Regions from separate parts of the Desulfitispora alkaliphila genome, predicted to be linked through region 1. Evidence: a T-box and tRNA genes for the amino acid it is inferred to sense, from the RefSeq annotation. Region 1 holds a T-box; the other holds one or more tRNA genes.

Evidence for each region. The T-box of region 1 lies ahead of glyQ (glycine--tRNA ligase subunit alpha). A T-box ahead of a tRNA ligase gene usually reads a tRNA of that ligase, here a tRNA-Gly.
Region 2: it has a tRNA-Gly gene. The T-box ahead of glyQ (glycine--tRNA ligase subunit alpha) is inferred to sense a tRNA for this amino acid. The anticodon was not compared.

The regions. Positions count from the first base shown of each region.
Region 1 is NZ_JBNPXS010000017.1:34,687-49,331, reverse strand. Features, by position in the region: gene ppdK (pyruvate, phosphate dikinase) at 1-2,155, opposite strand, end outside; gene GGQ84_RS07900 (pyruvate, water dikinase regulatory protein) at 2,145-2,930, opposite strand; gene ccpN (transcriptional regulator CcpN) at 2,991-3,620, opposite strand; gene glyS (glycine--tRNA ligase subunit beta) at 3,733-5,814, opposite strand; gene glyQ (glycine--tRNA ligase subunit alpha) at 5,807-6,727, opposite strand; T-box leader at 6,789-7,011, opposite strand; gene GGQ84_RS07880 (DUF4342 domain-containing protein) at 7,033-7,446, opposite strand; gene recO (DNA repair protein RecO) at 7,496-8,248, opposite strand; gene GGQ84_RS07870 (YqzL family protein) at 8,260-8,400, opposite strand; gene era (GTPase Era) at 8,503-9,411, opposite strand; gene GGQ84_RS07860 (DUF3048 domain-containing protein) at 9,438-10,496, opposite strand; gene GGQ84_RS07855 (DUF502 domain-containing protein) at 10,493-11,113, opposite strand; gene GGQ84_RS07850 (diacylglycerol kinase family protein) at 11,137-11,508, opposite strand; gene ybeY (rRNA maturation RNase YbeY) at 11,514-12,023, opposite strand; gene GGQ84_RS07840 (HD family phosphohydrolase) at 11,995-14,127, opposite strand; gene GGQ84_RS07835 (PhoH family protein) at 14,142-14,645, opposite strand, start outside.
Region 2 is NZ_JBNPXS010000041.1:8,320-22,964, forward strand. Features, by position in the region: gene lon (endopeptidase La) at 1-1,207, opposite strand, end outside; gene lonB (ATP-dependent protease LonB) at 1,317-3,008, opposite strand; gene clpX (ATP-dependent protease ATP-binding subunit ClpX) at 3,137-4,393, opposite strand; gene clpP (ATP-dependent Clp endopeptidase proteolytic subunit ClpP) at 4,418-5,008, opposite strand; gene tig (trigger factor) at 5,045-6,364, opposite strand; tRNA gene GGQ84_RS12810 (tRNA-Gly) at 6,632-6,706, opposite strand; tRNA gene GGQ84_RS12815 (tRNA-Leu) at 6,714-6,796, opposite strand; tRNA gene GGQ84_RS12820 (tRNA-Lys) at 6,808-6,883, opposite strand; tRNA gene GGQ84_RS12825 (tRNA-Gln) at 6,890-6,964, opposite strand; tRNA gene GGQ84_RS12830 (tRNA-Arg) at 6,979-7,055, opposite strand; tRNA gene GGQ84_RS12835 (tRNA-His) at 7,124-7,200, opposite strand; tRNA gene GGQ84_RS12840 (tRNA-Arg) at 7,214-7,290, opposite strand; tRNA gene GGQ84_RS12845 (tRNA-Gly) at 7,295-7,368, opposite strand; tRNA gene GGQ84_RS12850 (tRNA-Pro) at 7,395-7,471, opposite strand; gene GGQ84_RS12855 (YfcE family phosphodiesterase) at 7,540-8,019, opposite strand; gene GGQ84_RS12860 (XTP/dITP diphosphatase) at 7,994-8,626, opposite strand; gene rph (ribonuclease PH) at 8,623-9,369, opposite strand; gene GGQ84_RS12870 (MBL fold metallo-hydrolase) at 9,391-10,137, opposite strand; gene GGQ84_RS12875 (acyl-CoA dehydratase activase) at 10,140-10,904, opposite strand; gene GGQ84_RS12880 (2-hydroxyacyl-CoA dehydratase family protein) at 10,910-11,890, opposite strand; gene murI (glutamate racemase) at 11,905-12,720, opposite strand; gene GGQ84_RS12890 (DUF2179 domain-containing protein) at 12,796-13,329, opposite strand; gene GGQ84_RS12895 (N-acetylmuramoyl-L-alanine amidase family protein) at 13,410-14,645, opposite strand, start outside.

The sequences.
Region 1 (14,645 bases):
CTTCCCTGTGAATTACTAGTGGAATCATTATCTCTGGATATACTTCTACGCCTTCAGCCCGCAAGTCAGCAACTGCTTGTAAAATAGCCCTTGCTTGCATTGCATAGACTTCTGGGAAAGTAACTCCTAGTCTACATCCCCTGTGCCCTAACATTGGATTAAACTCAGAGATTACCCGAACTTGTTTGAGTAATTTTTCTTTTTCCGCTAATAGCTCTAAGTCGCTTTCTGTTATTTTAAGCTTTGTAATTTCCGTAATTAAGTCTTCGCTACTAGGTAAAAATTCATGTAATGGAGGATCTAAAAGTCTAATTGTAACAGGTAACCCTGCCATAGATTTTAAGATGCCATAAAAGTCATCTTGCTGCATGGGCAATAATTTATCTAACGCTTCTTGTCTTTCTGTTTGATTTTCTGCTAAAATCATATCTTGAACAATAGGCAATCTCTCTTGAGCCATAAACATGTGTTCCGTTCTACATAATCCTATACCTTCTGCTCCAAACTCCCTAGCCTTAGTAGCATCATTTGGTGTATCCGCATTTGCCCTTATGTTTAGCTCTCTCTTTTCATCAGCCCATTGCAGGATTTGCAGGAACTCAGAACTCAACTCTGGGTCAATCATTGGTACATTCCCATCTACTACATTACCGGCACTACCATCAATTGAAAGCATTTCTCCTTCTTTAATTACTTTATCACCAATTGTAAGTACTTTTTCCTTGTAGTCTATTTTGACAGCCTCGCAGCCACAAACGCAAGGTTTACCCATTCCCCGCGCTACTACTGCCGCATGGCTAGTCATACCACCTCTACTAGTCAAAATTCCTTGAGCTATGACGATCCCATGAATATCATCCGGTGTAGTTTCTGTTCTAACTAACAGCACCTTTTCACCAGCTTTGCCCAATTCTTCTGCCTTGTTAGCATCGAAAATTACCTTTCCACTAGCAGCACCTGGTGATGCGGGTAAACCTTTTGCTATCACTGTTAGTTTCGCTTCAGGGTCTATACGTCTATGCAGTAACTGATCAATTTGTAAAGGATCGATTCGCATAATTGCTTCTTCCTTTGTTATAACACCCTCGTCTACCATGTCATAGGCAATCTTCACTGCAGCAGCAGCTGTTCTCTTGCCAGATCTAGTCTGGAGCATGTAGAGTTTTCCGCCTTCTATGGTAAATTCAATATCCTGCATATCCCGATAATGGCTCTCTAATTTATTGCAGATATCCACAAATTGTTGATACACATGGGGCATATCCTGTTCTAAACTAGCAATGGGCTCTGGCGTTCTAATTCCAGCAACTACATCTTCCCCTTGCGCATTTATCAAGTATTCTCCATACAATAAGTTCTCTCCAGTAGAGGGGTTTCTAGTAAATGCCACCCCTGTACCACAGTCATTGCCCATATTTCCAAATACCATTGATTGAACGTTCACTGCTGTTCCTAAGTGGTCAGGAATATTATTTATCTTTCGGTACACTCTGGCCCTGTGATTATTCCAAGAATCAAAGACAGCTTTGATGGCCATTTCCAACTGCTCTATTGGTTTTTGCGGGAATGTTCTACCAGTATTTCTCTTTACTAGCACTTTATAGTCTTCAACTAACTCTTTTAGATCGTCAGCTGTTAGTTCATAGTCAAACTTAACCTCACGTTTCATCTTGTATTCTTCTAAGATGCTTTCAAATTGATAATGCTCAACACCCATAACTACATCGCTAAACATCTGAATAAAACGTCTGTAACAATCATAGGCAAACCTTTGATCATTAGTAGACTGTGCTAACCCTTTGATTGTCTCATCAGTTAGACCTAGGTTTAGAATTGTGTCCATCATTCCCGGCATAGAGACAACAGATCCGGATCGCACTGACAGCAATAGTGGGTTGTTTTGAGAACCAAATTCTTTACCTGTCTTTTGCTCTACATCCTTTATAGCTTCCTTTAGTTGCTCTTCCATTCCTTGAGGAAAGTTCCTTCCTTCCTCATAGTAACTATTGCAGGCTTTTGTAGTTATAGTAAGCCCTGGCGGAACAGGCAAACCAATATCTGTCATCTCTGCTAAATTAGCACCTTTTCCCCCTAAGAGTTCTCTCATTTTAGAATTTCCTTCAGCAAACAGGTAAGCATACTTTCTACTCTCCATGACGATCCCCCTTGAAATATAGTTCTAATACTTTACTGGCAGTCTCTTCGACCGCCCTATTAGTCACATCAATAATAGGACACCCAACTTTTTTCATTATCCGCTCTGCATACTCTAGTTCATCTAAAATTCTTTGCATATTTGCATAATCAGCACTAGCTGCTAAACCTAAGGTTTTCAATCTTTCTAGCCTTATACCATATAATAGTTCAGGACTAATAGTTAAGCCAACTACTTTTTTTGGCGGAAGCTTAAAGAGTTCTTCAGGCGGTGATACCTCTGGAACTAAAGGAACATTAGCTGCCTTTATGCGTTTATGAGCTAAATACATACATAGTGGCGTTTTAGATGTCCTTGAAATCCCTATAAAGACTATATCAGCATAAATCATACCACGAGGATCTTTTCCATCATCGTACTTCACAGCAAATTCTATTGCTTCAACTTTTCTAAAGTATTGGTCATCTAACTGATGTAAAAGTCCTGGTTGCATCTTGGGTTCAGTATTTGTAACTTTCCCTAATCCTTTAATCATGGGCCCTAATACATCAATTGCTTCTAAGTTTTTTTCATGACATTTATCTATAAGTAGTTGCTTCATACTCTCTATAACCAAGGTATATGCAATTATGCAATTGGGAATTGTAGAAGCCTCCTCAATGATGTCTAATATGTGTTCTTCATCTTTTACATAAGGAACTCGCTTTATTTCAATTTTTCCTGAGTTGAATTGACTACTAGCCGCTCTTGCCACAAATTCAGCCGTCTCTCCCAAGGAATCAGAGATTATGTATATAACAGGGTTTTTGTTCTCTGAAATTTGAATCCCCTCCTTTTATCTTTCAGCTAATTCTACCATTATCTTAGTTATTGTAGTCTTGCTGATACTACCTATAAGTTCCATTTTTGCTTCACCATCACTTTCATGATTCCTAATTACTGGCAAAGCATTTACTTCATAATCCAAAAGTTTTTTTGCAGCCTGATAGATTGAAGCCTCTGGTGTAATAGTTATTACATTTGGCACTCGCGTCATCATTACACTAACAGGGACCTTGTGAATATCCATTTGCCCTAAGGTTATTTTAAGTAAATCTTTTCTGGATAGAACCCCTTCAAGGTAATTGTCGCTATTTACCACAAATAATATATCCACATCTTCCATAAACATAGATACTACTGCGTCGTACAAGGTTGTTGTGTCTTTAACCACTATGGGCACTGACTTGAAGTTCGATACTTCTAATTCACGAAATTCTTCTCCAAGCTTACCCGTTTCCTCACCATTGTAGTAATATCCTACTCTGGGTCTAGCTTCTAATATACCTGACATAGTTAAAATTGCTAAATCAGGTCTAAGCGTAGCCCTAGTCAGCGACAATTTCTTGGCAATTTGTTCCCCTGTTATTGGTCCTCGCTCTTTAACTATGTCTACAATTTTTTGTTGTCGCTCTGAAAGCTGAATTGTGTCACACCGCCTTTCTCTTTATCGCCGTAATGTGACATACTATATTTGAATGCTTCATAAATATTATATACTATATTCGAAAGTAATTTCCTGCTTGCTGAAAATATTTTTATTTCGCCACAACTTTTGTTAAATCAACATATTTGTACACATAACTCTCTATAGACTTAAGCAATGCCAATCTGTTATTCTTCAATGCTTCATCATCTACCATAACCATGATTTCTTCAAAGAATTTGTCTATTGCTGGCTGTAGTTTAGCTATTTCTACTAGCGCATCTACCAATTGTTCCTGCTTTATCAATTGGTCTATCTTGTTTTTAGCATGGCTAAACTTATCATAAAGCTCTTTCTCAGCACTTTCTTCTAAAAGATCAGGTGAAACTTTCACACTATCACCTTTTTTGGCAAGGTTCGCAACTCTGTTAAAACCAGTAAGAAGCGCCTGAAACTGTTCATTCACTCTAAATTCTGATAGTGCTTTTGCCCAGCTGTCGATTTGAACAAAATCGCTACTGTCAGTACCTAATACTGCTTCAACCACATCATATCTGTGCCCAGCTTCGTTCAGATAACCTTTCATCCTTTGTTTGAAAAATTCTACTACCGTCTTAACCAACTGATCTTTTGCCACTTTAGGCTCTATATCTTGCGCTAATCTGTCATAAGCATCAGCCAGCAGTTGTTCTAAAGAAAGCTTGACTCTTTTATTAAGCACCAAGCTTATGATAGCCAAAGCTTGTCTTCTTAAAGCATATGGATCCTGAGAGCCTGTTGGTTGAATTCCAATCCCAAAGCAATCTACAATTGTATCCAGCTTGTCCGCAAAGCTGACTATCCAACCACTTTCAGTTTGAGGCAGGTCATCACCAGCATATCTGGGAAGATAATGTTCTCTAATACCCCTGCTCACTTCACCACTTTCACCATGGGCCTTAGCATAGTATGCACCCATTACACCCTGAAGTTCGGGAAACTCGTAAACCATATGAGAAACTAAGTCTCCCTTAGCAATTGTAGCCACACGATTAGCTTCTTCTTTCGTCTGATCTGTTGCCTTGATATGTTTAGCTAAGTAATCTGTCATATCAATCATACGTTTCACCTTTTCTGCCACAGTTCCTATTTCCTCATGAAAAACTATGTTTTCTAATTTTTTCACTTGTTGCTCTAATGGCGTCTTTAAATCTTCTGTATAGAAAAATCTAGCATCTGCTAGTCTTGCTTCTAGTACTTTCTCATTCCCCCTCTGAACTACTTCTAGGTAGTTGCTATCTCCATTTCTGACTGTAATAAATTTGTTTAATAGGTTTCCAGTCTCATCAACAACTGGATAATAGCGCTGATGTTCTTTCATAGAAGTAATCAAGGCCTCTTTGGGTAATTCCAAGTATGATTCTTCAAAGTTTCCACATAATGCTGTAGGATACTCTACTAAATGAGTAATTTCCTCAAGTAATTGGGAATCCTTTGAAACTTTACCCCCTTGTTGCTTTGCCAACTGATTTATTTGTTCCTCTATTATTGAACGGCGTCGCTCTTGGTCCACAATAACCCAAGCATCTTCTAAAGCCTTAAAATATAAAGAGGGTTCTGAAATTTCTATTTCACCTTTGGATAAGAATCTATGCCCCCTTGTTAGCCTGTCGCTTTTGATACCTGCGATTTCAAAGGGAACAAATTCTGTTCCGTAAAGACTCACAATCCAATGAATCGGTCTCACAAAACGAAACTCACTATCTCCCCAACGCATTGTCTTTGGAAAACTCATGCTTTTAATTATGTCTGGTAAAAGTTCAGGTAATATGGTTGCAGTATCTTTACCCGCTTCTCGTTTAATAGCATAGACATACTCCACACCCTTAACTTCCTTCTTGATAAGGTCCCCTGGAGAAACCCCCTGTCCTTTTGCGAAACCTAAGCATGCCTTTGTGGGTTCTTCAGTTTGGTCAAAGGCAACCTTAACACTTGGTCCTTTAACCTCCTCTTCCATATCTAACTGCTTTTCAGCCAAATTCTCAACTATTAAAGTAAGTCTCCTGGGAGTTCCATAAGTTTTAATCTGTTCAAAATCAACTCTAGCTTCTTGTAGCTTTTCTTGAGCTATTTTACCCAAATCAGACAAAGCTCTCTTCATAAAACCTGCTGGTATCTCTTCTGTACCAATTTCAAAAAGTAAGTCTTTAGTCATTCTTTTCGACCTCCTGATCAAGTTTCAGTCCTGCTCGTTTTTTAGGGTCCTTAATCAAAGGGTATCCCTTCTTCTCTCTAGTTTCTATATATACCTTAGCACAAGTTCTTGATAGGCTACGTATTCGTGCTAAATATCCAGTACGTTCAGTAACACTAATCGCCCCTCGAGAATCTAAAAGGTTGAATGTGTGAGAACATTTGAGCACATAATCATAGCAGGGGAAGGCCAATTCCTTTTTTGCTAAGGTTAATGCTTCTTTTTCGTATATATCAAACATGGTCTTTAAAGCCTCTACGTCCGCTTCTTCAAAGTTGTAGATGGAATGCTCTACCTCTCCTTGATGATGAACGTCTCCATAAGTTATGCCCTTTGCCCATTCGATATCATAGACATTATCAACACCTTGAATAAACATTGCTAGTCTCTCAGTGCCGTATGTCAATTCTGCTGATACAGGTTTACAGTCAAAGCCTCCGCACTGTTGAAAGTATGTAAACTGAGTAACTTCCATCCCATCGAGCCATACTTCCCAGCCTAAGCCCCATGCACCTAGGTTTGGAGATTCCCAATTGTCTTCAACAAAGCGAATATCGTGCTTCAGTGGATCTATACCTAGCTCAATCAAGCTGTTCAAGTATAGCTCTTGTACATTTAATGGTGACGGTTTTAAGATAACTTGATATTGATAATAGTGTTGCAGCCTATTTGGGTTTTCTCCATATCGACCATCGGTAGGTCTACGGGAAGGTTCCACATGGGCTACATTCCAGGGCTCTGGACCCAATGCCCTTAAAAACGTTGCTGGGTTCATTGTCCCTGCGCCTTTTTCCATATCATAAGGTTGCTGAATAATACATTTTTGGTCACTCCAATAATTTGTCAATTTCTGAATGATTTCTTGAAAAGTCAAACTCATAATAATACTCCTCCTTTTATATGTTTTAGCACACAAAAAAACCCCTAGTCCCCAAATCAGGGACGAGAGGTTTTACTCCCGCGGTTCCACCCCGGTTGCCTGCAGCAAATTCTTTTGCAGACCCCTTTGTACGCAAGCTTTACTCACCAACTACTTAACTGGCTTTCCTCTTGCAGCTCAAGAGCGCCTTTCACCTATGCTCAGTTACCGGCATTCCACCTACCGCCGACTCTCTGTAAACTGATAACATTAGTTACTCTCTCTATCACAGCCTACTATTTTTTTATAATTTAACAAATTTATTTACAGCTGTCAATATCTAATCTAGACTTTGGCTCATCTTCACTAGATGGTTTTTCCACTTCTAATGTATATCTGTTAGCTATAGCTGATAGTGTACCTATAGCCCCAGCAATAGCTAAAGGCTTGTAAACTACAGAACCTAAGATCCCCGCTATTCCAACAGCAACTGGGATTTCAGCTACTTGCCTACCATCTTTTTTAATTTTCAGCCTTGTGGCACTACCCTTTTTAAAAATTGTATGCACCTTATTGTTAAGTGTCTTCTTAACCTTCTGATCTCGCTCCAACTCCACTAAGGCTGCAATTACATCTCCATCTTTTTTATCTAAAATTTTCTTAGCTTCTGTGTAACCCACACCCATTCGCTGTCGCAATAAGTCTATTTTATCTAATGTTTCCTCTTGATCCACAGTTAGCCGCCCTCCTTTTATCTATTATTAAACCCAAAATAAGCTCTGATTATACAGAATCAGTGCTTATATCAGCTAGAAATCTCCTGCTGTTTAGTCTTGGGTCTAGATAATACATAATAGCTTTGTGACAAATTTTATCCAACTCACTAGCCACAGCCTTTGTAAATTTGAGCCGCTTAACCTTTAGTATGTCCATTAACATCAACTGACGCATTATAGCCAACGTAGGCGGCGATACATTTAATTCTCCCTTGTCCTTGCAATCACTACAGATCATTCCCCCAGCTTCTACAGAAAAACCTCCGGTAATTTTACCTAACTCTTTACCACAGTTACCACATTCTTCTAACGCTAGCTCATAACCCAGCTCCCTTAATAAATTTAGTTCGTAATATCGCAAATATATTTCATTGGCTTCCGCTTCTAAGGCGTACAAGGCCTTTAAGGTCAAGGTGAAAATCCCCTGAACCTGAGAGTCCCCTTCCAGCAAAGCTGATTTTGCTAGCTCTGACACATAGCTAGCCATAGCGTATTTATGGTAGTCTTCTCGCAAACCAGCAAAGGGCTCTTTGTACTCGCACTGAGTTACTGTGTGTAGCGACTTGCCAAGATAGAGCATAAAACTCCCGTACACAAAAGGTTGGGTTGGTCCCCTCATCCTACTTTTAATTTTCCGAGCTCCTTTGGCAATAGCCTGTATCTTTCCTTTGTCAGGTGAAAGTATGGTGAGAATAGCATCGGTTTCTCCGTACTTAACGCTGTACAGCACAAGAGCATCAGTTTTGTACAGCTTTGTCATTTTAGTTCCCCCTAAGAATTTGCTTGCACTTTTCTTGTGATTTGATTAGTTGTAGATGTTTCTTCTTCATAGGATCTCCAATCGCGATAGAGCACATAAGCTCCCAAGTGACCTGTTTGTTCAAATACCTTCCACATTGCATTACTATCCAAAAAAATCACCTTACCTTTCCGGTTTAGTAGTGCCTTATTAGATTGACCTAAAAAGTGATAAGTTAACCGTGTGAATCTTTGGAACTAATGCCAACAACTTTTTTAATCATCTCTAAATCCCATATTTCTTATTGCCGCCTCTTGATTGCGCCAATCTTTCTTGACCTTTATCCACAAATCTAAGTAAACTTTGTTGCCTAATAGATTTTCAATATCTCGCCGTGCCCTTGCCCCTATATCCTTCATCATTTTTCCACCCTTACCAATCAAGATTCCCTTTTGAGAATCCCGTTCCACATAAATATTTGAACTGATAAAAATCTTTCCATTTGGCCTGGGCTCCATCATTTCAACTATAACGGCAATTGAATGGGGCACCTCTTCTTTAGTTAGGTGAAGTACTTTTTCCCTAATCAATTCAGCTACAACTAGTCTTTCCGGTTGATCTGTAATCATATCCTGAGGGTAATATTGAGGTCCTACTGGAAGCTCTTTTGCTAATAGCTTAAGTAATAATTCCACATTGTCGTTTTCTTTGGCCGATATGGGCACTATTTCTTTAAAGCTATACATTGACTTCAATTTCTCTATTTGAGGCAGCAATTCTTGCTGATCAATTAAGTCAATTTTATTTAATGCTAAATATACAGGGGTTGTCACCCCTTTTAGATTTTCTATTATGTACTGTTCTCCAGGACCAATCTTTTCGCTAACATCTACTAGGTACAGGATAGCGTCCACCTGCTTCAAGGATTTCTGAGCTACGTCAACCATAAACTGCCCTAGCTTGTGCTTTGGCTTGTGGATACCTGGAGTATCAATAAAAACTATTTGCTCTTGTTCAGTGGTATACACTCCAAAAATTTTATTTCTAGTCGTTTGGGGTTTGTTAGACATAATAGCGATTTTTTGACCTACTATTCTATTTAGCAATGTTGATTTACCCACATTTGGGCGACCTATTATAGTTATAAATCCAGATTTAAACTTATTTCTTGCTTCTGTAGTCATGTTAATTTATCTTCCTCCAAATCAATTTAATATACTACTTCTGTATTAGTTCTTACAATTTGTACCCATGTGCTTCCTGGGGTAAGCGGGATCTCTTCACCTTGCTTGTCAGTGTAAATAGTTCTGCTGCGTTTGTCGCTTTTTTTCCAGTTAGCTTCATATGCGCGTCCATTAGTAAAAATCACTGCTTCACCAGCTCCCACAACATCAATATCAAGACGCCCTTGATTATCTCCAGGTATAGCTCTAGTATTAGCATACTGTACGATAATATTATCGGCTGTCAATTGACTTTCACTTTCTCTATCTAGATGAGGCACTCCTCCCATATAACGCTTATAATTGTTTTTATTTTCATCATATAAATAGCGAACATGGGATATTTGCACAGGATATTTAATTGTTATCTCTTCAGCAACTGATCCCCCTGAGGACACCTCGCCTTTAGCTAAAAAAGGCCATGCGTTAATCTCTGTATCTCGCTCTAGGTTTCTCTTTTTCATTAATGACCTCATTTTCTCTGTACTACTATATAGATTGTGGGGTGCTCTTCTGTCACTAGTTCGCCAAAATTCTCCCGATGCAATGTAGTAAGCATTTAAATTGGCCACAGTGTTTTGTCCTACATAGGTAAGTCCCTGAGGACTTCCGCCTACATGGACAAATACTCCATCAAAGTCATGAGCCATATAAGCCATATAGTGTCTTGCACTTCTAACAGGCCCAATTAATTCTGCAGTTCCCTGCTGGTATATAACTAGAAATCTAGTAATGCCTCCCTCTGCCAGAACTTCATATACAACGTCAGCTTGTTTGAGACCCGACTGAGGCCGAGCATTAGGTGAGTTTTCCACTACTACCGCCAGTGGTCTCAACAACATTTCATTTTCTAAAGGTTCCCCTGTCAAAGGAGCCTTGTAAGGTAATTCTAAAGGCTCTACTTCTTTATTTTCATCTCCATCTTTCTCACTATCAACTTCCACAATTCCCCCATTACCTGAAAGCATATTTGTTGTACTTGTGTAAACACCTACGAACACTGCTAGGGCAATAAGTGCAATTACTAGAACCTTTTTATTTTTCATGACGCTCCTCCAATATTATCCGTCCCTTTTGTATAGGGTGGAGTTATCACCCCAGCAGATATGATTGTCTTTATCCCCTCTTCAACAGTCATATCCATGGGAATAGTATCTTCTCTAGGAACCATCAGTAAAAATCCCGATGTAGGGTTTGGAGTGGTTGGTAGGAATAGGTTTATCAACTCCTCTGAGGTCTTATGCTGTACTTCCCCTTCAGTTTCCCCAGTTACAAATGCTAAGGCCCATAAACCTTTTCGAGGATACTCTATTAGCACCACTCTTTGAAAGGCATTTTTATCTTTTGCACCTATTGTATCTATTATTTGTTTTATAGTCTTGTAGACAGAGCTCACTACGGGTACTTTTTCCATTATGTATTCACCGTAACCGATTAGCTTTTTGCCAAGGTAATTTGTACCTAAAAATCCTACTAACATAATTAAGGCTAGAGTCAATAAAACACCTAAACCTGGAATTTTAATTCCAGTAGTACTGTAAAGAATATGAGTTATAAAAATGCTGTCTACATAATTAAAAACCCAAAATATGATGGATAAAGTAATCATAACGGGCAATAAAATAAATAAACCCGACAAAAAATATGCTTGAAACCTTTTCATTTTAAAATTCTCCTCTCACATGATTAAACGAGCAATGCAATCAGATTTGGCAGGAAGAGAAATATACCTACAAAGACAGCACACACACTGGCAACTAGCACAGCTCCTGCTGCTACATTTTTAGCCTGCTTGGCCAGTGGATGAAATTCAGTGCCTACACATAAATCTACTGTTCTTTCTACTGCAGTATTAATGAGTTCTGTTACTATGACAAATGAGATCGCCAAAATTAAGGTAGCCATTTCCTGATGATTAAGACGCAATATCCAACCCGTTGCTAGTGCTAGAACTGCACTCACCAGATGTATCTTCATGTTCCTTTCAGTCTTAACAGAGTGAAATATGCCAGCTATTGCATAGCTAAAACTGTCTCTAAAGCTTTTAGCAACTCTCATTTATTTCACCTGCCCAAACCCATTTTAGTCAGAACCTGCTCCTCCTTAGACCGCATTTTTATTTTCTCTTCGTCATCTAAATGATCATAACCAAGCAAATGAAGCATTCCGTGAACCACTAAAAAACCAAGCTCTCTTTCAGCAGAATGCCCGTATTCTTCAGCTTGTCTAACACAGGTTTCCAATGATATGACAATATCCCCAAGCAGTATTGGGTGCGGACTTGCTTCGCTCTCATGCATTATTTGCTCTATTTTTTCATACTGGGGAAAAGATAGTACATCAGTAGCACTATCTATATCCCTATAATCCCTATTCAAACTAGAAATTTCTTGATCGTCCACTAATAGTGCACTTACTTCCACTTGAATGGAGTCATTCCCATGCTCTGCTAGTGTTACCTGCACTGCTTCTTTTAGTATTCTCTCCATATTATATCCAAAATTAACCTTTTCTTGTTGATTAATTATTGTCAGTTCCATTTTTTTACTGATTGCCCTCCATTTCTTTGGCAATAGTTTCAGGATATTCTATCCTGGAATGGAAAATTCCACCCAGAACTTTAACAAACTCTGCCGATATTACATCTAGATCCTTTAATGTGAGATTACATTTATCTAACTGCCCATCATTTAGCTTATCTTTAATTATCTTTCGCACTAACCCTTCTACTCTTCCTGGTGTAGGATTTTGCATAGATCTAACAGCAGCTTCTACACTGTCAGCTAACATAACAAGCGCAGCTTCTTTAGTTTCAGGTCTAGGTGCTTCGTAACGAAAATCTTTTTCCTGAACAGTATCACCCTTATTTTCTTCAGTAGCTTTATGGTAAAAGAACCCCAATATGCTTTTGCCATGGTGCTGATGAATAAGGTCCACAATTACCTTGGGTAACTGATGCTCCTTAGCAAGCTCAACACCATCTTTCACATGAGAAGTTATGATCAGTGTACTGAGAGTAGGAGCTAATTTATTATGGGGATTATCACCGGCTAATTGATTTTCTATAAAAAAGTATGGCCGCTTGAGTTTTCCAATATCGTGATAATATGCTCCAACTCTTACTAGCAGTGAATCCGCATTAACAGCATCTGCCGCCGCCTCGGCCAGGTTCCCTGCTAAAATACTGTGATGGTAGGTTCCTGGCGCTTCAATTAACAGACGCTTAAGCAATGGGTGATTTGGATTTGATAGTTCTAGCAATCTTACTGATGTAGTTATACCAAATGCAGTCTCTAAGAAGGGTAATAGCCCAATTGTCAAAACAGATGACAACAGGCCGTTAACAAGGCCCATTAACATTCCTAGAGTAATAAGCGTTGGCGAGCTATTATTCATTAACCCAATAGCAAGAACAGTAATCATTGTTATTCCTGCCACATAAAGCCCAGCTTTAACCAGATCCGAGCGCCCACTTAGTTTTGATACACTGTAAACTCCCACAAGTCCTCCCAATCCTGAAGCTATAGCAAAGGAGAGTTGTCCTCCTGTTAGAATCCCAATCAAAATTGACATAATTCCTGTGAGAAATACGGCTAATTTATTATCTAATAAGATTGCTATTAGCATCGATCCGGCAGCAAGAGGGATCATGTACCCTACCTGCATTGACATTTCAGGATTTCCACCAAAATTAATTAAAGTTACTACTTTGGCAAATAGCAACGTAAGGACAATCAATAGTCCCGTCAATACTAAACTAGACTCGCTTTTATATATTTCCGGTTTGTATTGCCACAAATATATCATTACAACAGTATAAGTTATCAAAACTAACAGGGCTATCCCCATGAATGTGCCTGCAGGCGAACGAGTGCTCTGCTGTAAGCCTAACCGCTCTAATACTTCTATATCTACAGCTGTTACTACTTCTCCCTCTCCAACAATTTTTTCACCTTGTCTAATTGTAACCTGAACAGGTGCAACTTCACTTCTAATTATTTCAATCTTTGCTTGGGTTGCCTGCGGGTCATATACTAAGTTAGGCTTAAACTCAACATTATCCACAATTCTCAATGATAACTGTATCAATCCCTGATGCCGGGGTAGTGTGGAAATATCATTGGTAATAGTATTAACCGTAGTGGGCAGTGCCTCCTTTTGAATGCCATTAGCCATGTTGTTTTCAACAATGGCAAGTACAGCAGTTTCCATTGCCTTTACTTCTTCTACCTCTATAGATAAAAGTTGTGACAAGTCGTTAGCTGGAATCTCTAATGTTAGTTCTTCTTGGGCAGCCTCTATTTTCTCCTGTTGTGTTAGTTCTTCATTATCAATTATTTCTACAAACATATTAAATTGTTCACTAATATCCTCATTCAGTTCCTGCAATACAGTCTTGTCCACTTTAAAAACAGGCTCAACCTCTTTAATTGCCTCTTCCCTTGCACGACTAGTTTTCACTTCACTTTCAAAAGTGAGCGCTCGAGGAGATTTAATAGTTGTTGGGCTAACTTGTCCCTCTTCAAGAGTTACCGCGTTTGGAACATAATTCATTGCCACAACTCCTGTTGTGACAATGAAGAAAATTAACCCCCACAACACTTTGCGGAAGGTTATGTTTTTAAAGGCCCTTAAAACGGGCACTTGAACTTTTCTTTTAAAATTATTTTTAACCATCAGAAAACCCCCGTTTACTTACTACTGTCAAAATCATCGTAAGCAGTAACAATTTTTTGCACCAAAGGATGTCTAACTACATCTGCAGCAGTCAAGTAGCAAAAGGATATACCCTCTACATTTTTCAAAACCTTTTGTACTTCAATCAACCCAGAATACTGACCCTTGGGCAAATCAACTTGTGTTATATCTCCAGTAATAACAGCTTTTGACCCAAATCCAATTCTTGTTAATAGCATCTTCATCTGCTCTGGAGTAGTATTTTGGGCTTCGTCCAATATTATAAAGGAATCATTCAATGTTCTCCCTCTCATGTAGGCGAGAGGCGCTACTTCAATAATATTCTTTTCCATATATTTTTGAGCTGTTTCCGCACCTAATATATCATAAAGCCCATCATACAGAGGTCGCAAGTAAGGATTAACTTTTTCCTGAAGGTCACCTGGCAAAAAACCCAATTTTTCTCCCGCTTCTACCGCTGGCCTGGCTAAAATTATTCTATTTACTCGTTTTTCCTT
Region 2 (14,645 bases), on a different contig from region 1:
TTTCAGCTTCATCTCTAACTCCTCCTAGAGACATGCGCACAAACTTGCGTTCCATAGAGCGAGCTATTGATCTGGCCAAAGAAGTTTTGCCAACACCTGGAGGTCCAATTAGACAAAGTATAGGACCCTTCATTTTCTTTGCCATTTTTCTCACGGCTAAGTACTCAATAATTCTTTCCTTGACCTTTTCTAGACCATAGTGGTCCTCATCTAAAATCTCTTCAGCTAGTTTAATATCTAACCTATCTTTTGTCAGCTTTTGCCACGGCAATGCTAGTAACCAATCTAAATAGTTGCGAACTACGGTAGCTTCTGCCACCATAGGAGGCATTTTTTCAAGTCGCTCCAGCTCTTTTAATGCTTTTTCCTTAACTTCTTTAGGCATCCGAGCCTTATCAATAGCCTCACGTAACTCTTGAGTTTCTTGGGCTCTATCGTCCTTTTCGCCTAACTCTTTTTGAATAGCCTTAAGCTGCTCCCGCATATAGTACTCTTTTTGAGTTTTTTCCATTTGCTTTCGGACCCTAATGTTGATTTTGCGCTCCAGCTCCAGGATGTCCATTTCTTTTGCTAGTATAGAAGCTAGTACTTCTAAGCGCTTCTTCACATCAATCGCTTCTAACAGCTCTTGTTTGTTCGTTAGCTTTAAGTTTAAATGGGAGGCAATAATATCAGCTAAACGTCCAGGTTCTTCAATAGAGACCACCGATACCACAGTTTCTGCAGGAATTTTTTTGCTCAACTTAACATACTGTTCAAATTGTTGGATTAAGCTTCGCATGAGCGCTTCAATTTCTGTATCCTTGTGGCTCTCTTCCTCTTTGTTTTCTAATAATACTTTAAAATAAGGCTCTTCTTCGATGATTTCCTTGATCTTTGCCCTTTGTATACCTTCTACCAGGATTCTAATAGTACCACCAGGTAATTTTAATAGCTGCTTAATTTCAGCAACTGTTCCAATAGTGTGTATATCGTCAACCCCAGGGTCATCTGTCTGAGCTTCTTTTTGCATTACTAGAAAGATTTCTCGCTCATCTATCATTGCCTCTTCAATGGCGGCGATTGACTTCTCTCTACCCACATCTAAGTGGATTACCATATAGGGAAATACTAGCACCCCTCTTAATGGCAATAGCGGTAATTGGCGCTCCTGAAAATCCTTAATTTTATGAGTGTATTCTTCCTCTACAGGGTTTTTATCTTTCATGTGTAATTCACCACCTTCTAGGAACTAAAACATAGCTAGTTTATTTTTTACCAACATTAACACATATATTCTATTAAATCTAATTAATTCCTGCAAATAAAGAGAGCTTTTATATTTGTGAGGCCGATAGGACTTCACCACTGGTTTGAATAGACGTTTTTTCTTGATCCTTTTCATCATGAAGCAAGCTCTCTTCAAACACTTGCTCCAAGTGATCTACAGGTATGACTTTTACATCTGACATGGCGTTGAATATTTCCTGCCAGTTTTCCTTTGGTATTATTATTTTCTTTGCACCAGCCTGGATTGCCGCCTCCACCTTTGCAACGACTCCGCCAATAGGCTTAACTTTCCCCCTGATGGAAACCTCTCCAGTCATGGCTACCTTATTGTCAATTGGTATCTTTTTTATGGCTGAGTACACAGCAGTGGCAATAGTGACTCCTGCAGATGGCCCGTCTATGGGAATTCCACCGGGAAAATTGACGTGAATATCGTAATTCCTAGGATCCACATCCATGTTTCTTCTCAATACTGTTAAAACATTTTCTACCGATCCCTTAGCCATACTTTTCCGTCTTACTCTTTTCCCCTCAGCGCCTCCCATTTCTTCCTCTTCTACAACACCGGTAACTATAATTTTTCCAGTCTCTTTCTTAGCCGGCATTACACTTGCCTCTAACTCCAGAATAGCCCCCATATTTGGACCATAAACTGCTAATCCATTAACAAGACCAATTTGAGCTTGTTCTGGTATTTTCTTTTCTGGTCTAGGGGAATATTGACCACTATTTACAACCCACTCCACATCCGCAGCTATAATTGTCTTTCCCTCATTTCTAGCTAGGGCTATTCCAGCAGCTATTTGAACAATGTTTACTGCCTCTCGCCCATTTGTAGCGTATTTATTAACTACATCAACAGCTGTTTCTTCTATTTTAAAATCAATTTTAGAAGCAGCATTTCTTGCTATTATCCCAATCTCATGAGGCAGCAATGCCCTAAAAAATACTTCTAGGCAACGAGATCTTATTGCTGGTGGAATTTCTTGTGGCATTCTGGTTGTGGCCGCTACTAATCTAAAATCAGCAGGAAGACCATTAGTAAAAATGTCATGAATATGGGAAGGGATATTCCCATCTTCAGAATTATAGTAGGCACTTTCCAAAGTAACTTTTCTATCTTCTAATACTTTTAGTAACTTATTGATTTGAATGGGGTGTAGCTCACCTATTTCATCGATAAATAACATCCCTCCGTGAGCTTTTGTGACAGCACCTGTCTTTGGCTGAGGAATACCGGCCATACCCATAGCACCTGCACCTTGATAAATAGGATCGTGAACCGACCCAATTAAAGGATCAGCTATTCCCCTCTCGTCAAATCGAGCTGTGGCACCATCAATTTCTATAAATTTTGACTCTATATTAAAAGGGGAATCAGTATTTTTCTTAGCTTCTTCTAATACTACTCTTGCAGCTGCAGTCTTCCCAACCCCAGGTGGACCATATATTATCACGTGCTGAGGATTAGACCCACACAGAGCAGCCCTTAAAGCCTTTAGTCCCTCTTTTTGCCCAACAATATCCTTGAAATTACTGGGTCTTGTCCGTTCAGAAAGGGGTTCGGTAAGTGATATGCGACGCATCTCCTGCAGTTTTTCTAGTTCCTTTCTAGACTCCTTTTGCACTGCTACTTTGTTTCCCTGCTGACTTCTAAGTAAATTAAAAAAGTACATCCCTACAACAATTATGAAAAACAGTTGTAAAAAACCAAAGATACCTGTCAAGCCAAAATCCATTTTCATGCTCCCTTCTAACTATTCTCAGTTTTTTTCACAAGAATAGTATTTCCCATATGGTTTTTTTTATCCCAAACTATGGAAAATGGGAGTCAAAAAAGCCAGCTCTTTTTGAGCTGGCTTTTTAACTAAGCTGATTCTTCTTTTTTCTTCTTGCCGTTTGTAACCAAAACAGGTTCTTCTTTTTTCTGGATTACTTCCTCTGTTACGATGCACTTTTCCAGGTCATCTCTAGAAGGAATTTCGTACATAACATCAGTCATGATGTCCTCAATAATTGATCTCAACCCTCTTGCACCAGTATTGCGCTTAATTGCTTCTTTTGCAATACCTCTAAGAGCTTCTTCCTTAAATTCTAGTTTAACACCATCTAGCTCAAACAGCTTTTGGTATTGTTTTGCCAAAGCATTTTTGGGTTCCGTTAAAATACGTACTAACGCTTCTTCATCCAAGGCATCAAGAGAAACTATAACTGGTATTCTACCCACAAATTCAGGGATTAACCCATACTTCAACAAATCTCCAGGTAAAATATTTCTCAATACTTCTCCGATTTGAGTGTCCTTTTTCTTTTTAATATCTGCACCAAATCCCATTGTTTTCTTCCCAGTTCTATTCTGGATAATCTTATCGATGCCATCAAAGGCACCTCCACATATGAACAGGATATTGGTGGTATCCAATTGGATGAATTCCTGATGAGGATGCTTTCTGCCGCCCTGAGGAGGAACACTAGCTACAGTTCCTTCTAGGATTTTAAGCAGTGCTTGCTGGACTCCTTCTCCAGATACATCTCTAGTAATAGAAGGGTTTTCTGACTTTCTTGCTATCTTATCAATTTCATCGATATAGACAATGCCCTTTTCTGCTTTCTCCACATCATAATCAGCAGCCTGAATTAATTTCAGTAGGATGTTTTCAACATCCTCTCCTACATATCCAGCCTCAGTAAGTGATGTAGCATCAGCTATTGCAAAGGGTACATTGAGAATGCGAGCTAGTGTTTGAGCTAATAATGTCTTACCACTACCAGTTGGCCCAAGCATTGCAATATTACTCTTTTGAAGTTCTACATCTTCAATTTTATTGCCAAGGTTGATTCTCTTATAGTGATTGTAAACTGCTACAGCCATAACCTTTTTAGCTTCATCTTGCCCAATAACGTACTGGTCTAAAATCTCTCTAATTTCTTGAGGCTTTGGTATTTCACCAAGCTCTAAATCTAAGTCTTCACTTAGCTCTTCTTCAATAATTTCGTTACAAAGCTCGATGCACTCATCGCAAATGTACACCCCTGGCCCAGCTACCAGTTTTTTTACTTGTTCCTGTTGTTTGCCACAAAAGGAACACTTCAGCTGACCTTTTTCATCGGTAAATTTGTACATTATTTCACCTCTAATTCTTTGAGTTTACTTCTCTTTTCTAGTAATCACCTCATCGATGATACCATACTTCTTTGACTCATCGGCTGACATGAAATAATCTCTGTCAGTGTCCTTTTCAATTTGCTTTAAACTCTGACCTGTGCGGTCCGCCAATATTTTGTTCAGACGCTCTTTAATTTTTAGGATTCTCTTGGCATGAATATCAATATCCACAGCTTGCCCTTGAGTCCCTCCCATAGGCTGATGAATCATTACTTCGCTATTGGGTAGAGCTCTTCTTTTACCTTTTTCTCCAGCCGCCAACAGGAATGCACCCATGCTAGCAGCCATCCCAACGCAAATAGTAGATACATCAGGCTTTATGTATTGCATAGTGTCATAAATAGCCATTCCTGACGTTATTGAACCACCTGGGCTGTTTATGTATAGGTAAATATCCTTATCTGGGTCTTCTGCTTCCAAAAATAGCATTTGTGCTATAATAACATTTGCTACATTGTCATCTATACTGCTGCCTAAAAAAATAATTCTATCTTTTAGCAGTCTCGAGTAAATATCATAAGCCCTCTCACCACGGTTAGATTGCTCTACTACCATTGGAACTAATCCACTCATCTTGTAACTCTCCTTCCAGTATATGTAGTATCTATTTTACTCGCCAGCTTCTTCTGTCTTTTCCTTTTCGATGACTTTGGCGTTTTCAACTAAGAAGTCGATTGTTTTTTCCATTGCTATACTGTATCTTAAACCGTCAAGATTACCTTGTGTAGTTAATACTTTTTTAATGTCTTCTAATTTTTGATTATATTGAGCTGCCATTTTTTCTAGCTCTTTATCAACTTCTTCTTCTGTAGCTGTAATTCCTTCTTTCTGACTAATAGCTTCTAGTGTTAAGTCAGTTTTCACGCCTTTTGCAGCTTCTTCTCGTTGCTCTTCACGCATCTTTTCCTTAGTTGTTTGAGCAAATTGAAGGTATTGATCCATTGAAATTCCCTGTTGCTGCATTCTCTGCTCCATATTACTAAAGATTGTATCTAGTTTTTGTTCTACCATAACTGGAGGTACAGCTACATCTACATTAGATACTACCTTGTTTACCACATCTGTTTTTAGCTTATTCTCTGCATTTTTTTCTGCACTTTCCTGAAGTCTCTTTTCCGCATCTTGCTTTAGCTCTTCTAGTGTTTCGAATTCACTTACATCTTTAGCAAATTCGTCATCTACCTCAGGTAGCTCCTTGCGCTTGATTCCATTAACTTTTACTTTAAACACAGCATCTTTACCAGCCAGGTTTTCAGCTTGATATTCCTCTGGGAAGGTAACATTTACATCTCTTTCTTCTCCTACTTGAGCGCCTATTAATTGCTCTTCAAATCCAGGGATAAAAGTTCCAGAACCTATCTCTAAAGGATGGCTTTCTCCTTTTCCACCTTCAAAGGCTACTCCATCGATAAATCCTTCAAAGTCTATTTCTGCTACGTCCCCTTTTTCTACTGTTCCCTCTTCCAGTGTATTCAACCTAGCATGTCTTTGTCTTAATCCTTCTATGTAATTATCTAATTCTTCAGAAGATACTTCTACAGATTCCTGTTCTACTTCTACACCCTTATATTCTCCAAGCTTCACCTCTGGCTTAACCTCAACTGTTGCTTTGAATATTAGAGGCTTACCTTCCTCTGCCTGAACCACTTCTACCTGAGGTTGGTTAATAGGCTCTATATTTGCTTCTTGAACAGCTTCTATATAAGCACCTGGCACAAAACCCTCAAGGGCTTCATCTACAAGAGCCTGCTTCCCTAAATAGTTTTCCAAAACCTTTTTAGGTACTCTTCCCTTTCTAAATCCAGGGATGTTTACTTGCTTTGCAACTTTTTTTGAAGCATTGCTAATTGCTGCTGCAAACTTTTCACTCTCTACTTCAATTTTTAGTTGAACCTTATTCTCCTCTATTCTTTCCACATCGACAGTCATTTATGCTCCTCCTCAATTAATAATAGTTATATGTAAGATACCTGGAAGTCGTACCAGATTATCAAGCACATTATTTAGTAATATCATAACCAAAAAATAACAACCACAAACAGGTTTTGATTACTACACATTTATTCTACAGTGTATTAACATTTCCTCCTTTTAAAGTTTACATTTTATTATATCTCATAAAGAAACAAAAAAAATTAGAATTTAGATACAACAATAAAAACTCCCTAATAAGGGAGTTTTGTTATCTTTTGTTTATGGAGCGGAAGACGGGATTCGAACCCGCGACCCTCGCCTTGGCAAGGCGATGCTCTACCACTGAGCCACTTCCGCAAAATAATGGTGCGGGAGAAGGGACTTGAACCCCCACGGTTGCCCGCCAGATCCTAAGTCTGGTGCGTCTGCCAATTCCGCCACTCCCGCAAATAAAATTATGGTGAGCCATGAAGGATTCGAACCTTCGACACCCTGATTAAAAGTCAGGTGCTCTGCCAACTGAGCTAATGGCTCATGTTATGGCTGGGGCGGCAGGATTCGAACCTACGCATGCGGGAGTCAAAGTCCCGTGCCTTACCGCTTGGCGACGCCCCAGCGTCATCTTCATATGGCGCGCCCGGTAGGATTCGAACCTACGACCATCAGATTCGAAGTCTGCTACTCTATCCAACTGAGCTACGGGCGCTCTTCAGTCGACAAAAAGCATTGTATCATGCACACATCAAGTTGTCAACTGTTTTTTATATTTTTTTATGGGGTGAGTGATGGGACTTGAACCCACGAGTGCCGGAGTCACAATCCGGTGCGTTAACCAACTTCGCCACACCCACCATGTTAATAAAATGGCGCGCCTGAGAGGATTCGAACCTCTGACCTACGGATTAGAAGTCCGTTGCTCTATCCAGCTGAGCTACAGGCGCAAAATGGAGCGGGTGATGGGAATCGAACCCACGTGACTAGCTTGGAAGGCTAGGGCTCTACCATTGAGCTACACCCGCACGTTTTTAAATTACTTGTTTTTTAATGGTCGGGGCGGAGGGATTCGAACCCCCGGCCCCCTGGTCCCAAACCAGGTGCGCTACCAAACTGCGCTACGCCCCGACTGCTTTATCGGTCATCTGTTCAACCGACAAGTAATAATATAACACGTGCCAAAGAATAAGTCAACACTATATATCAATATTTTTTATATAAAATTTATCATTGATTATTTCAAGAAAACCACAACTGTAGTCACTACAACCTCTAGGCTCTGAAGCGCTCCCAGGGTTAAACAAATGCATTCCTTCTATCTCTTTGTTAAAGGGAATATGAGTATGTCCAAATACAACTATATCCGCTTCAACCTCCCTGCCCCTATAGTATATTCGTTGTAAATCTTGCTTTACACTGTAAATGTGTCCATGGGTGACAAATACCTTTATGTTGTCAAACTCCAGTAACTGCTCTTGACTAGCACTCCCCATTGGATCACAGTTTCCAACTACAGCTGCCACTTCGGTTCCTACGTAATCTGCTAACTGTAGTCCATCCTTCCAGTTGTCACCTGCGTGGATTATAAAATCTATCTCTTTTTCACTAGATTCAATATGTTTTTTAATCCTATTCAGTTCTCCATGGGTATCACTGACAATTAATATTCTCTCCATCTCCTAATAACCCCTCCAAAATCTGAACAGCATTTCTCATCGCTTTTCCTCTATGGCTAATTTTACTTTTCTCACTTTGGGAAAGCTCCGCCATTGTTTTGTTTAACTCAGGCAGAAAAAATAGGGGGTCGTACCCAAAGCCTTGGTCACCCTTCCTCTCCCGAGCTATTATCCCTTCACATGTTCCTTCCACTGTGTATATTTGTTCCGCCCTATCATTATACGCCGGAACATATATAGCTATAGCACAGACAAATCTAGCGGTCCTCTCCTGGTTTGGCACATGGCTCAACTCTTTCAAAAGCCTTTCATTGTTAGCTTGGTCATCCCCATGCTGACCTGCATACCTTGCTGAAAAGATCCCCGGGTTCCCTCCAAGGGCATCCACTTGTAAACCTGAATCATCTGCTATAGTTATAATTCCTGTGCTTCTGCCTACAGTTGTTGCTTTAATCTTAGCATTTTCTATAAAAGTATTGCCATCTTCAACAATTTCTCCAATCTGTGGATACTCACTAAGAGCACTCACCTCTGCATCTAGTACTGTCAGTAACCCTCTCAACTCTTTTAGTTTACCTTTATTATTAGTAGCAGCAATTAGCTTCATTGAGATTTCCCCACTTTATCTGCCAACGCCCCTAGTACTTCTCTTTGCTTCAAAATTAACTGATTAATCCCCTTTTCAGCATATTTAAGCATTTGATCCATCTCATCCCTTGTAAAAGGATGCTCTTCAGCAGTTCCTTGAACCTCTACAAATTTACCCGAACCAGTCATTACTATATTCATATCTACCTCAGCCTGTGAATCCTCTTCGTAACATAAATCTAATAACACTTGATCTTCTAGCTTTCCTATACTAATTGCTGCTAAAAAGTCATCTACTGGCATCTCTTCAAGTTTTTCTTCTTCAATTAGCTTGCCAAAAGCTAAACACATAGCCATAAATCCACCTGTGATAGCTGCTGTCCGAGTCCCTCCATCAGCTTGAATTACATCACAATCTACAATAACCGTTCGCTCACCTAATCTTTTTAAATCTACTACGGCGCGCAAAGATCTTCCTATTAATCGCTGAATTTCATAGGTGCGGCCACTCAACTTTCCCTTTGCCGCTTCTCTTATATTTCTGGAATGGGTAGCTCTAGGTAGCATAGCATATTCAGCTGTCACCCAACCCTTCTCCTGACCTCGCATAAATGGAGGTACTCTCTCTTCTACAGTGGCAGAACAAATAACTTTTGTCTGACCTACTTCTATTAACACAGATCCTTCTGGGTGCAATATATAATCAGTAGTTATTTTAACAGGCCTAGCCTGGTCAGCACGTTCTCGATTATCACATCTCATTTTTTCCAACCCCTTTTTTTATTAAACATCTATTGTTAATCCAACTTGTGCTAATATTGTCTCTGGAAAAAGTTCTTTTGCTTCTTGCAAAAGTTCATTTAGATCGTACTCAGGCCATAAGTGGGTGATAACAAGCCTTTTAACTCCTGCTGCTTTGGCAATGCGGGCTGCACCTTTAGCAGTTAAGTGTCCCGTCTTTTTCCCATATTCTCCATCTCTTTCTAGTAAGCTAGCTTCACAAATTAATAGGTCTGATCCCTGGGCTAACAGTACTAACTCTTGGGACTCTCCTGTATCTCCTGAGTATACAATTTTTTTGTTGTTACTAGTTAAGGCAATGCCATAAGAGGGCATTGGATGATTGAGCTTTCTCATTTCTAGCTTAACTGAACCTAAGTCTGTCTCAATTCCTTCCGGACTCACCTTATGAGTTATTTCCAATCCATCGTCCATTCTTTCCACAGTACTTACAACATCTTTAGGGCTATCTGGAATAATAGTGGGAAGCTTGTCCTTCCTCTTCCCGAGCCTAATAGCTCCAGCAATAGCATGGCGCAGACAAGGTAAGTCCATGTAGTGATCGGGATGAAAATGGGAAATAACAGCCAAGTCTAGTTGCCGGAATTCAATCTTCTCTTGCATCTTACTAAAGCTTCCATGACCACAATCTAGTAGTATCTTTTTTTCTTCAATCTCTATCAGATACGCAGAGCAAGCTCCACTAACAGCAGGATATGGTGCCCAGCAACCGCAAATATGTAATTGCACAGCTAATTCACTCCTTTGCTTGCCTCAATACAACAGCCAATAGCTCCATTATACTGAGGATGTTTGGGAACAATAACTTCTTTCCCAGTTCCAAGCTCTAACATTTTTACTAGGGCTTCGCTAAAAGCAACCCCTCCAGTAAAAACCAGTGTTTCACTCATCATGTTCCTAAGCATGGGCTCTACTCTTTTGTAAATTGTATTGTTAACCCCTGCCGCTAAATGTTCATGGGGGTGCCCTTCAATAATCTTTCCAATAAGTTCTGACTCGCCGAAAACTGCACAAGTTGAGTTTAGTTCTACTGGATTTTTATAATGCTTACCCAGTTCAGTAACATCTACACCTAGAACTTGAGCCATATTTTCTAAATATCGCCCACTACTTGCAGCACAACGGTCATTAGTAAGAAAATCCACCATTTTTCCGCGCCTTATTTTTATCACTTTTGTGTCTTGCCCACCCAAATCAACTAGTGTAAAATCTTCTAAACCTGTTTGGTAAATAGCTCCTAACATATGTGCTTTTAATTCAGGAATGTTTTTAGCGCCTTGAATATTTATGGTGAGTCTTCCATAACCTGTAGATACTAATCTATCAAATCCCTTTAACCCAAGAGCGTTAAAGTCAATTATCAACTTTTCGTCCTCTTTGCGACCATAATTACGGTAAAAGGAAATTGTGTCGATCTGCTTCATTTCGCCTAAACCCTGCTCAGTTAAAGTAACAATCTTTACATTTCTACTTCCTAAATCGATACCAACTCTCACAATTTTCACCTCAACATATCCACAAATGACTCAATCCTCATCTTTGTTCTTGCATCTAGTTTACCCGGTTTGTCGCCCTCTAGACTGAGAATAGGCAAGTCCAATTTCTGTCTAAAAATCAAGTCTTCGATTTGTCTAAAACAAAAACTTTGTGTGTAGTGTATTATTCCATCAATCTCACGCTTTTGTACTTGTTCTGCAATATCCTTAATGCGCTTAAATACATTATAGGGATACGTGTATTTAGAGTACTGTTCAGTTAAATCCACATGCTCAAATGGCATGGTAAACTGCCTCTGAACTTCATTAAATACTACTCTTGCTCCAACCTCTTCTAAGTATGAATATAAATCTGTCACTATGGGAGGTACACCAATATAGGCAAGCCTAATATCTTCATTAAATGGCTTACCCTTTAGTGATTTTTCAATAAAGCTGTCAACCTCTTCTTTAAATGCAGTTGGATTTCCATTAAAATCACTGCAGCTCACTTGATAAAGGTGATTATCAAAGCCGCTTATTAAATTTTCTTCCCACGTCAATCGATCCAACTCCCATACACTCTGGCGCACCTGAAGTAGTTTTTCCCTGAATATTTCCACATCTACCTCAGATACTTGGAAGGCCTCCATCAACTTCCTAATTTGCAGGTTAAGCATGTCCTTATCTGCATCATAGGGAAATGCAAAGGGTATAGTTTTCACACCTTCCACTTCAAGTGTCTCCATTAAGGCGTGGGTATTACTACAGTCACCTTGAGTTACCGCAATAACTCCTTCCAAGTCAGGTACTTTCTTAGCTACAGAATAGAGTCCTTTAATCCACCCACAAAGGTTCCTAGGGTATCCTGCAAGCTCTGCATCCTCTACCATACTCTGAGCATCATCTGCAGTAACAAAAATATTGTTTAAATCAACGGGTATTTTTTTAGCTGCAAATATTACCTCAACAGGTATAGTTGTTGTTATTCCAATTTTTCCTGCCATTGATATCACCTCTTCTAAAAGCCACAACCTAAATCAACCTGCTCCACTTTTTTCATTTGTTTAGTGGAGATAAAATTGCATCCCACATCAAAAAAGGATTGAGCTGATCCAGTAGCATAAAATTCATGCTCTACTTCTACATCATTCCCATGATTTGTCTTTCCTATATATTTTATTAAATCCTCAACAGTCGTCCTTGCCGGGTCAACTAAAGATACTTCCTGCCCTGTGTATTTAGAGATAACAGAGCTTAAAAAAGGATAATGAGTACAACCTAATATGAGGGTGTCTATACCTTCAGCATTTAATTTGCATATATACTCTTCCACAGCACTTTCAGCTGCAGGACCCGTTAGATTTCCCGCTTCAATAAGGGGCACAAACTTTGGGCATGCCTGTGCATATAGATCTACTTCAGGCTTAATATTCTTAATTAAATTTTTATGGGCTTGACTTTTTACTGTGGCTTCTGTAGCAATTAAGCCCACTTTATTATTTTTGGTGATTCTAGCTGCTTCTTGTACTCCAGGTTTAACCACACCTAGGATTGGGATACCAGGGTATTTTTCCTCAAGATAATCTAAAGAAACAGATGAGCTAGTGTTACATGCAGCAATTATTAAGTTTGCTCCTTGCTCTATTAAGAACTGACAGATTCTATCTGCCAGTATAATTAGTTGTTCTACAGATCTCCCTCCATAGGGAACATGAGCTGTATCACCTAAATAAGCTATGGGCACATGGGGCAATTTATTAAACACTTCTTTGGCTACAGTTAATCCACCTATTCCTGAATCAAAAATCCCCACTTTCACTTGTTTATCTGTCATTTTTTCACCTCTAATTTATGAACACATAAAATTATTCCTTTGTAGTTTATTCATTTTTAAACATATTAATTACAATCACTTCCGTTTTCCGGTTATGGGATTAAAAATTCCACCTTTGGTAGCACGGGCTTCAAATACAGTAACAAAAGCCTTTGCATCAAAGTCTTCTACCATGGAAATAAGTTTATCCATCTCTTTTCTAGTACAAATAATATTCAAAACCATTCGCTTCCCCTGTCTACCGTGTCCTTCTATAACTGTAACTCCATACCCCTGTTCACGCAGAATTCTTGTAAGTTCTAACGGTCTAGACATTGTTATCACCTGAACTGTTATATGACCCATTGCCAGTTTTTCCTCCAGGTAGCTACCAACAATATTCCCTGTAGCAAAACCTAATCCATAAAAAAGGAGCTTAATTGGGTTGTCTAAGTCCTGAACTACCATATCTAGAGCTATAATAAAAATTATTACCTCAAAAAAACCTAAAGCTGCGGCAGTAAACCTTTTCCCCTTAACAAGCATCAAAGTACGCACAACAGCTAATGCCACATCCGCAACTCGGGCCCCAAAAATAAATGCATATCCTAAGATAAGAGAAAGTGCCATTTCATCAACCCCCTGTGCTCAAATATAAGAAAGAACAAGCTCTTTGTCAAGCTTGTTCTTTCTTATATCATCTTACTATATTAATGTCCTTGTGCAAAGTATAAATTAATTCCTCCAGCGATGGCCTCAGCACATTGCTGCCTAAATCCAGATGACGCCAATAATCTTTCCTCCTCAGGATTGCTAATAAATGCAGTCTCTACTAAAACAGATGGCATTTTTGTGTTTCGCAGAACAGAAAAATTCTCTTCTATTATGCCCATGTTCCTAAGACCTGTCTCTTTGACCATCTCAGCTTGAATTGCACTGGCCAGGGCTCTCCGCTCAGACCGCTGACCCCCTAAATCAGAATTCAAAGGAGCGTAATACCAAGTAGATGTTCCATTTTGCCAGGGGCTCAATGATGCATTGGCATGAATACTGACAAAAATATCGCCCCCCGCATTATTAGCCAGTTCAGCTCTGTCCGCTAAACTCAAATGGGTAGTATCTCCTGTTCTAGTCATTACTATTTGTGCTCCCTTTTCTTCTAACAGATCTTTTAGTCTATGGGAAATATCTGTAGCTACATCGCTCTCTTTTAATCCAGTTGGGCCAATTGCTCCTGGGTCACTCCAGCCACCAGAAGTAATTCTACCATGCCCAGGATCTATAACTATGATTTTTCCTGAAAGGGGCTTTTTATTAGTATCCACTGCTTCCGTTTCATTTGGTTTACGTTCTGCTCCTTCTTCTCCTCTTGAAGCAACCATACTGCTAGTACTTCTGAGGCTGACTAACCAGCTAGCCACCCACCCCTTTGTATGGTCATCGATCTGAACCTGGTACCAATCCCCATCCTGCTTAACAAGTAGAAATTCCTGTCCTTGACTTGCTATCTCTATTTTTTCATAACTCGTTCCAGGACCAGATCGCAGACTGACCTCCTCTACTTGAATAATTGTATACCTATTAATAATCTCGTTTTGAGCTATATCTTCTTTAGGCTCGTCATTTTTTGGAATTTCTTTTTCAATTTCATTTGCTAGCCACCCTGCAATCCAACCACTAGCACCATTATCATCTAATTGCACTTTAATCCAATCATCTTCTGTGCCCACTATGGCTAACTCATCACCCCTAACAACCCTACCAATGCGCTGATAACTAATATCCGGTCCCTGTCGCACATTAACTGCACTGGCAGTTATAACTGCATATCTAGTTTTATTGTCTTCACCACTTTGCACTTCTTCTTTCGCAGTTTCTTCTTTCGTAGTTTCTTGCTCAGAGCTTTCATTTTCCTCTATTAATTCTACCAGCCAACCAGCAATCCA